DNA from 2 places in the Streptosporangium sp. CA-135522 genome. Region 2 is predicted to be linked to the other one. Evidence: riboswitches for the same ligand, from Rfam matches in the RefSeq annotation. Region 2 holds a riboswitch; the other holds the start of a gene.

Region 1 (4,405 bases), 2.3 Mb from region 2:
TGATGAGCTCGCAGGCCGCTCGTGCACACATGAGCATCGGGGAGGTGCTCGCTCTCCTGCAGGGCGAGTTCCCCGACGTCAGCATCTCCAAGATTCGTTTCCTGGAGGGCGAGGGGTTGATCGAGCCGGAGCGCAGTCCCTCCGGATATCGAAAATTCACCTACGCCGACGTCGAGCGGCTCCGCTACATCCTCAGCGAGCAGCGTGACCGCTACCTGCCGCTGCGCGTGATCAAGGATCACCTCGAGGCGGCCGACCGCGAGGAGCGGCCGGTCGCGCGCCCGCGGGCGGTCCCCGACGACGCGCCCGCCGAGGTCCGCCTCACCCGTGAGGAGTTGCTCGCCGCCGCCGAGCTCAGCGAGGAGGCCCTCGCCGAGCTCGAGGACTATGGCCTGCTGGCCGCGGTGGCCCGCTACTACGACGCCGAGGCCCTGGCCGTGGCCCGCAGCGTCGGTGCCCTGACCGTCTTCGGGCTGCACGCCCGTCATCTGCGAGCGGTCAAGGCCGCGGCCGAGCGGGAGGCCGGGCTCGTGGAGCAGGCCATCGCCCCGCTGCTGCGCCGTCGCGGGCCCGGTGCCATCGACCAGGCCGACGAGACGGCCAGGGAGATCTCCGGCCTCCTGCTGGAATTGCACGCCTCGCTGCTGCGTTCCGGCGTTCGTGGGGTCCTGGGCCGGTGACAACCTGACCAGGCACTCGTACCCCCACGAGTGTTACGTTGAACAAACCGGTCGGAATCCAGCGAAGACGGAGCAGCCCGTGTTGCAGATGGAGGTCGTGGGCGTTCGGGTTGAGATGCCCTCCAACCAGCCAATTGTCCTGCTGAAGGAGGCACAAGGGGAGCGTTATCTGCCGATTTGGATCGGCATGACGGAGGCGACGGCGATCGCCATGGCGCAGGCCGAGGAGCCGCCGCCGCGGCCGCTCACTCATGACCTGTTTCGCGACGTGCTCGACGCGCTCGGCGTTCGGCTGAGCACGGTCAACATCGTCGCGCTCCGTGATGGGATCTTCTTCGCCGATCTCGTGTTCTCCAACGGGGTCGAGGTGAGTGCGCGTCCCTCGGACTCGATCGCCTTGGCGCTTCGCACCGGCGCGCGTATCTTCGCCAGTGAGGACGTGGTCCGGGAGGCAGGGGTGATCATTCCCGACGACCAGGAGGACGAGGTGGAGAAGTTCAGGGAGTTCCTTGACACAATCACGCCCGAGGACTTCGGTCGCGCAGGGTAGGAATTTCGGTGCATTTACGCTTCACGACGCGCCGCGTGGGGTCGTTGACTGAGCTTGGCCCCAGTCCTACGGTGCAAGTGAAACCCGCGGTCGTGCGCAAACCCCCAGATCAGGCCGCGGGATGAGAGAAAGCCGGAGGTCCGCGTGGCGGTCAGCAGCGGCGAGGGTAGAAACGCCGATCAGGATGACCCGGAACGGCGCCAGTCGGCACGTCAGCGCGCGGGTGAAGAGGGTCTGCTATTCGACGGGCAACCGGTGAAACCGCCCGCCGACATCGGATATCGAGGACCCACCGCTTGTGCGGCGGCCGATATCACCTACCGGCAGTTGGACTACTGGGCGCGCACCGGACTGGTCGAGCCCACGGTGCGGGCGGCTCACGGCTCGGGTTCCCAGCGGCTGTACGGCTTCCGCGACATTCTGGTGCTCAAAGTCGTCAAACGACTGCTCGACACCGGCGTCTCCCTCCAGCAGATCCGCATCGCCGTACAGCACCTGCGTGACCGCGGCGTCCACGATCTCGCCCAGATCACGCTGATGAGCGACGGGGTGAGCGTCTACGAGTGCACCTCGCCCGACGAGGTCATCGACCTGCTCCAGGGTGGGCAGGGCGTCTTCGGCATCGCGCTCGGCCGGGTCTGGCAGGAGGTGGAGGGCTCTCTCGCGGATCTTCCCGGCGAGCGCGCGGAGTCCGCCCAGGGCCCTTTAGACGATCACCACGCCGATGAGTTGGCCCGTCGTCGCAGGGCTCGCCGCACGGGGTAAAGTTGTTCTCGCTGCTGACCCTGTGCGGGAGAGACCCCGACACGATCGGGGCGCCGAAGGAGCAACCTCCCCGGAATCTCTCAGGCACCCGGTACCGCACGGACGAGGCGACTCTGGAAAGCAGGTGCGTCCGCCAGGCGCATCTCACCGACGGTGAAAACCTCCCCGCCAGGAGAGGTGAAGCTCTCAGGTCGAGATGACAGAGGGGGAGATCCGGCATACGCCCGCGCCCAGCGCCGGTCTCCACCGCCTCGGGAGGCTTTCCATGACCGACCTGTCACCGCTCAGCGAGCTCAACTCCCCGCCGTTCGCCACCCGTCACATCGGGCCCGCGGACGCCGACCAGACCCGCATGCTGGAGGCGGTCGGATTCGCCTCCACCGCCGACCTCGTCGCGGTGACCGTGCCGGAGGCGATCCGGGCCAAGGACCGGCTCCAGCTCCCCCCGGCGGCGAGCGAGACCGAAGCCCTCGCCGAGATGCGCGCCCTGGCCGCGCGCAACAGCGTGCTGACCTCGATGATCGGCCTGGGCTACCACGACACGATCACCCCGGGCGTGATCCGCCGTAACCTCCTGGAGAATCCGGGCTGGTACACCGCCTACACGCCCTACCAGCCGGAGATCTCCCAGGGCCGGCTGGAAGCACTGATCAACTTCCAGACGGTCATCTCCGACCTGACCGCGCTCGACGTCGCCGGCGCCTCCCTGCTGGACGAGGCCACCGCCGCCGCCGAGGCGATGACCCTGGCCCTGCGGGCCGGCCGGGCCAAGACCAAGGTGTTCGTGGTGGACACCGACGCGCTGCCGCAGACCAAGGCCGTGCTGCGCACCAGGGCCGAGCCGCTCGGCATCGAGCTGGTCGAGAGCGACTTCACCGCCGAGCTTCCCGAGTGTTTCGGCGTGCTCGTGCAGTACCCGGGCGCCAGCGGCCGGGTCAGGGACTTCCGCTCCATCGCCGACGCCGCCCACGCTCGCGGCGCCCAGGTGGTCGCCGCCGCCGACCTGCTCGCCCTCACCCTGCTCGCCGCGCCCGGCGAGCTCGGCGCCGACATCGCGATCGGCTCCTCCCAGCGCTTCGGCGTCCCGCTGGGCTTCGGCGGCCCGCACGCGGCCTACATGGCCGTCCGCGACGGCCTGCAGCGGCAGATGCCCGGCCGTCTGGTGGGCGTCTCCCAGGACGCCGACCAGCGTCCCGCCTACCGGCTGGCGCTGCAGACCCGCGAGCAGCACATCCGGCGCGAGAAGGCGACCAGTAACATCTGCACCGCGCAGGTCCTCCTCGCGGTGATCGCGGGCATGTACGCCGTATACCACGGGCCCGAGGGGCTGCGCCGGATCGGCCAGCGCGTCCACCGGCACGCGGTCGTGCTCGCCGAGGGCCTGCGCCACGGCGGCGTCGAGGTCGTGCACGACACCTTCTTCGACACCGTGCTCGCCCGCGTGCCCGGCCGTGCGGCCCAGGTCGTCGCCGTGGCCCGTGACAACGGGGTCAACCTGCGCCTGGTCGACGCCGACCACGTCGGTGTCACCTGTGACGAGAAGACCGAGCTCATCCACCTGGAGCAGGTCCTGGCCGCCTTCGAGGTCAGCGGCGCGGTCCTGACCGACCTGGACGCCGCCGCGCACGACGCGCTGCCCGCCGCCCTGGCGCGGGTCAGCGACTACCTGACCCACCCGGTCTTCCACAGCCACCGCTCCGAGACGGCCATGCTGCGCTACCTGCGCAAGCTCCAGGACAAGGACATCGCGCTCGACCGGTCGATGATCCCGCTGGGCTCCTGCACCATGAAGCTCAACGCGACCACCGAGATGGAGCCGATCACCTGGCCGGAGTTCGCCGGGCTGCACCCCTACGCCCCGGAGGACCAGGCGGCGGGCTACATCGAGCTGATCAAGGAGCTGGAGGGCTGGCTGGCCGAGGTGACCGGCTACGACGCCGTGTCGATCCAGCCCAACGCCGGCTCCCAGGGCGAGTTCGCCGGTCTGCTGGCGATCCGCGCCTACCACCGGGCGCGCGGTGAGTCGGGCCGCGACGTCTGCCTGATCCCGTCCTCCGCGCACGGCACCAACGCCGCCAGCGCCGTCATGGCGGGGATGCGCGTCACCGTGGTCGCCTGCGACGACAACGGCAACGTCGACCTCGACGACCTCAACGCCAAGATCGACAAGCATCGCGACCAGCTCGCCGCCATCATGGTGACCTACCCCTCCACGCACGGCGTCTACGAGGAGACCATCACCCAGATCTGCGAGCGGGTGCACGAGGCGGGCGGCCAGGTCTACGTCGACGGCGCCAACCTCAACGCGCTGGTCGGGCTGGCCAAGCCGGGTGAGTTCGGGGCGGACGTGTCCCACCTGAACCTGCACAAGACCTTCTGCATCCCGCACGGTGGCGGCGGCCCCGGTGTC
Region 2 (4,405 bases):
GGCGGCGCCGTTGGTCGGGGCGGTGACGATCCGGCCGCCCGCCGCGTTCTCCTCGTTCACGGCGAGGGCGAACAGCGAGACCCAGTCCATGGTCTGCAGCGGGTCCTTCTCGGGGGACTCGCTCTGCAGCCGCCGGTGTAGCTGGTTGGCCCGGCGCCGGACCTTCAGCCCGCCGGGCAGCACGCCCTCCTTGGCGATGCCGCGCTGGACGCACTCGGTCATGACCCGCCACAGGTTCAGCAGTTGGTCGCGGATCTCCCGCTCCGAGCGGCCGAAGGCCTTCTCGTTCTCCAGCATCAGCCCGGAGATCGACAGGCCGGTCTCGGCGCAGTGGGCGAGCAGTTCGGCGGCCGTGGTGAAGGGGTACGGCAGGGCGGTGTCGTCCGGTTTGATCCGGTCGGCGCCGGTGGCGCTCTCGTCGACGACGAAGCCGCCGCCCACCGAGTAGTAGACCTTCTCGCGCAGCGGTTCTCCGGTTTCGGAGAAGGCGGAAAAGCGCATGCCGTTGGGGTGGTGCGGCAGCGAGATCTTGCGTTCGAAGATCAGGTGCTCGCCGATCACGAAGGGGATCTCGCGGGAGCCGTACAGGGAGATCGTCCCGGAGGAGCGCATGGCGGCCAGCCGGTCGTCGACGGTTTCGACGTCGACGAGCTCGGGTTTCTCACCCGACAGGCCGAGGAGGACGGCCTTGTCGCTGCCGTGGCCCTTGCCGGTCAGCCCGAGCGAGCCGTAGAGGATCACCTCGACCCTGGCGGTCTTCTCCAGGAGCCCGTCCTGGTCGAGGCCGCGGGCGAACTTGTGCGCGGCGGCCATCGGCCCGCCGGTGTGCGAGCTGGACGGTCCGATGCCGATCTTGAAGAGATCGAAGACGCTGATCGCCATTGATCTGATCCCTGCCTTCACATCGCCGTGATCATGCGCGCCGGGTGACGCACATGATCACGGCGCAAGAGGAGAAATCTCAGGACTCGCCTGAGGTGAGTGCGGTGTACTCCTCGGCGGACAGCAGGTCGTCGGCGTCGCCCTCAAGACGGACGCGGAACAGCCAGCCCTCACCGTAGGAGTCACTGTTGACCAGGGAGGGGTCGTCCACGACCGCCTGGTTGACCTCGACGATCTCCCCGCCCACCGGGGCGAAGATGTCGCTCACCGACTTGGTCGACTCGACCTCGCCGACAGCGTCGCCGGCGGCGACCGTCGAGCCGACCTCGGGGACCTGCACGTAGACCACGTCACCCAGCGCTTCGGCGGCGTAGGCGGTGATGCCCACGGTGAGGGTCAGGCCGTCGTCGATGCCGGACACCCACTCGTGTTCCTTGGTGTACTGCAGGTCATCGGGAATGCTGCTCACTTTTTCCTCCTGTAGAAAGGCAGTTCAACGACATCGACCGGCTCGCGACTGCCCCGGATGTCCACGGCCAGGCCGATGGACGGGCCGTTGTCCACGTAGGCCATGGCGATGGGCTTGCCCAGTGACTGGGACGGCGCTCCGCTGGTGACCACTCCGGCGACGGCTCCGTCGCCGGAGACCACCGGGTATCCGTGCCGGGGCACCCTGCGGCCTGTCGCGACCAGTCCGACCAGACGACGGGTCGGCGGGACGTCCTTGAGCGGTTCGAGGGCGGCCCGGCCGACGAAGTCGCCCGGCTTGTCAAACCTCACCACACGGCCGAGCCCCGCGTCGAACGGGGTGAGGTCGGCCGACAGCTCGTTGCCGTACAGCGGCATGCCCGCCTCCAGGCGGAGGGTGTCGCGCGCGGACAGGCCGGCCGGGATCAGCCCGTGGGGCTCGCCCGCCTCGGTGAGCGCGGCCCAGAGCGGCTCGGCGTCGTCGGCCGCGATGAACAGCTCGAATCCGTCCTCGCCGGTGTATCCGGTGCGGGCGATGAGGGCCTTGCGGCCGGCCACGGTGGCGGGCAGGCCCGCGTAGTACTTCAGCCCGTCGAGGTCGGCGTCGGTGATCTCGCCGAGGATGGCGCGCGAGCGCGGGCCCTGGACCGCGATCAGCGCGTACTGCTCGGAGCGGTCTTCGACCACGGCGTCGAACGCCTTGGCGCGCTCGACGAGCTCGGCGGCGACCCTCGGGTAGTTGGAGGCGTTGGCGACGACCATGAACTCCTCGTCCGCCAGGCGGTAGACGATCAGGTCGTCCAGCACGCCGCCCGACGGGTCGACGATCATCGTGTAGCGGGCGCGGCCGGGGTCGAGGGCGGAGATGTAGCCCACCAGCGCGTAATCCAGGGCCTCGCCGGCCTGGGGGCCGGTCACGAAGATCTCGCCCATGTGGGACAGGTCGAACAGGCCCGCAGCCTGGCGGACCGCGTTGTGCTCGGTGGACTCGCTGCCGTAGCGGAGCGGCATCAGCCAGCCCGCGAAGTCGGTCAGCGTCGCGCCGAGGGCCTCGTGGACGCCGCGCAGCGGCGTAGGTCGGGACATGTTCGCACCTCAGGCAGGGGACAGATGAGATCATCCTCCCCCTCTGTCATCGATGCCTGAGAGCTTCGCCCGATTTTTGCCGGACTTTCACCTTCGGCGAGGCCATCAGGCCTGCTTTCCAGAGGCCACCTACCCGTACGGTCCTTTGCCTTGAGAGGTTCGCGGGGAGGGCTTGCTCCTTCAGGGGTCCTGGCCTGGATGTCAGGACGCTCTCCCGCACGGGATTCATCGGTGTCACGGCAAGCCTAACCGCCTGCACCGGCCGAGCGAAATCCCCGGGCGGCGGGTTGTCGCCGTTCGGAGACCGTCGTGCCGTTCAGGGGCGGCCGTGCCGTACCAGTTCTTCGAACAGCAGGCTCTCGTCGTCGGCTTCGGGATGCCACTGGACCGCGACGGCGAACGGGTGGTCGGCCAGCTCCACGGCCTCGATCGTGCCGTCCTCGGCGTGGGCGGTCACGGTCAGGCCCGACCCCAGCCGGTCGGCGGCCTGGTGGTGGTAGTGGGCCACGTCGACGGCCTCGGCGCCGAGAGCCTTGGCGATACGGCTGCCGGGGGTCAGCCGTACCGGCATCCGGCCGAAGTCACCGGGCGCCGGGGCGTGCCCGGTGTGGCCGACCGTGTCGGGCAGGTGCTGGTGGAGGCTGCCGCCGAGGGCGACGTTGAGCACCTGCAGGCCCCGGCAGACTCCCAGGAACGGGATGCCCCGTTCCAGGACCTCTCGCAACAGCCCGAACTCGGCGTCGTCGCGGAACTCGCGGACGTAGCCGGTCCGCTCGTGCGGGGCCTGGCCGTACCGTGCCGGGCCGATGTCTCCGCCGCCGGCCAGGATCAGCCCGTCCAGGCGTCCGGCGAGCGCGGCGGGGTCGCCCGCCGGAGGCAGGATCACCGGTTGCCCGCCCGCGCGGACCACGTGGTCGACGTAGTTGTACGGCAGGAGCGCGGTGGTCATCTCCCAGACGGTGAACTTCGCGGGCTCGACGTAGCAGGTGATGCCGATGACGGGACGGGACATGATCTCTTTCTCGCCGGGTGCCGGGACGTGTGGTGACATAGGTATCTGCCCGCGTCCCGGCACGTTATCGAGGACGGACGGTATGGGGTGGGCAAATCTCCCCAAACCGGTCACGGCTGGTTACAGGGGCGTGACGTAGGCGCCGGAGATGCCGCCGTCCACCAGGAACTCCGACCCGGTGATGAAGCTCGCGTCGTCCGAGGCCAGGAAGGCCACCGCGGCGGCGATCTCGGAGGCCTCGGCGAACCGGCCGACCGGGATGTGCACCAGGCGGCGCTGTGCCCGCTCGGGGTCCTTGGCGAACAATTCCTGCAGCAGCGGCGTGTTGACCGGTCCGGGACAGAGCGCGTTGACCCGGATGCCCTCGCGGGCGAACTGCACGCCGAGCTCGCGGGACATAGCCAGCACCCCGCCCTTGGAGGCGGTGTAGGAGATCTGGCTGGTGGCCGAGCCCATCACCGCCACGAAGGACGCGGTGTTGATGATCGATCCCTTGCCCTGGCGCTGCATGTAGGGGATGGCGTGCTTGCAGCACAGGTAGACCGAGGTGAGGTTGACCTCCTGGACCCTGCGCCAGGCGTCGATGCCGGTCTCCAGGATCGAGTCGTCCTCCGGCGGTGAGATGCCCGCGTTGTTGAACGAGATGTCCACGCTGCCGTAGGTGTCGAACGCGGTCTGGTACATCCGGGCGACGTCGGCCTCGCTGGTGACGTCGGTCTTGACGAACAGGCCGCCCACCTCGGCCGCGGCCGCCGACCCGCTCGCCTCGTCCAGGTCCACGCATACGACGCGGGCGCCTTCCTGGGCGAACCGGCGCGCGGTGGCCAGGCCGATACCGCTGCCCGCGCCGGTGATGACGGCGACCCGGTCCTGCAAACGCTGCATGGCTGTCAATCCTCCGAAATGAAGACGTTCTTGGTCTCGGTGAACGCGGACAGGGCGTCCGGGCCCAGTTCC

What was found. A riboswitch is a leader RNA that binds a small molecule or an ion and turns the genes downstream of it on or off. The one in region 2 is predicted to bind glycine.
Region 1: it holds a riboswitch for glycine, as region 2 does, so the genes downstream of both, gcvP (aminomethyl-transferring glycine dehydrogenase) here and gcvT (glycine cleavage system aminomethyltransferase GcvT) in region 2, are expected to answer to the same signal.

Annotation. Positions count from the first base shown of each region.
Region 1 is NZ_CP192026.1:4,310,187-4,314,591, forward strand. It holds gene ACQPYK_RS19930 (FHA domain-containing protein) at 1-3, shown strand, start outside; gene ftsR (transcriptional regulator FtsR) at 30-680, shown strand; gene ACQPYK_RS19940 (bifunctional nuclease family protein) at 760-1,230, shown strand; gene ACQPYK_RS19945 (MerR family transcriptional regulator) at 1,375-1,995, shown strand; glycine riboswitch at 2,011-2,102, shown strand; gene gcvP (aminomethyl-transferring glycine dehydrogenase) at 2,261-4,405, shown strand, end outside.
Region 2 is NZ_CP192026.1:2,013,754-2,018,158, forward strand. It holds gene ACQPYK_RS09740 (L-serine ammonia-lyase) at 1-882, opposite strand, end outside; gene gcvH (glycine cleavage system protein GcvH) at 962-1,351, opposite strand; gene gcvT (glycine cleavage system aminomethyltransferase GcvT) at 1,348-2,436, opposite strand; glycine riboswitch at 2,470-2,564, opposite strand; glycine riboswitch at 2,565-2,663, opposite strand; gene ACQPYK_RS09755 (gamma-glutamyl-gamma-aminobutyrate hydrolase family protein) at 2,753-3,448, opposite strand; gene ACQPYK_RS09760 (3-oxoacyl-ACP reductase) at 3,569-4,333, opposite strand; gene ACQPYK_RS09765 (aldehyde dehydrogenase family protein) at 4,339-4,405, opposite strand, start outside.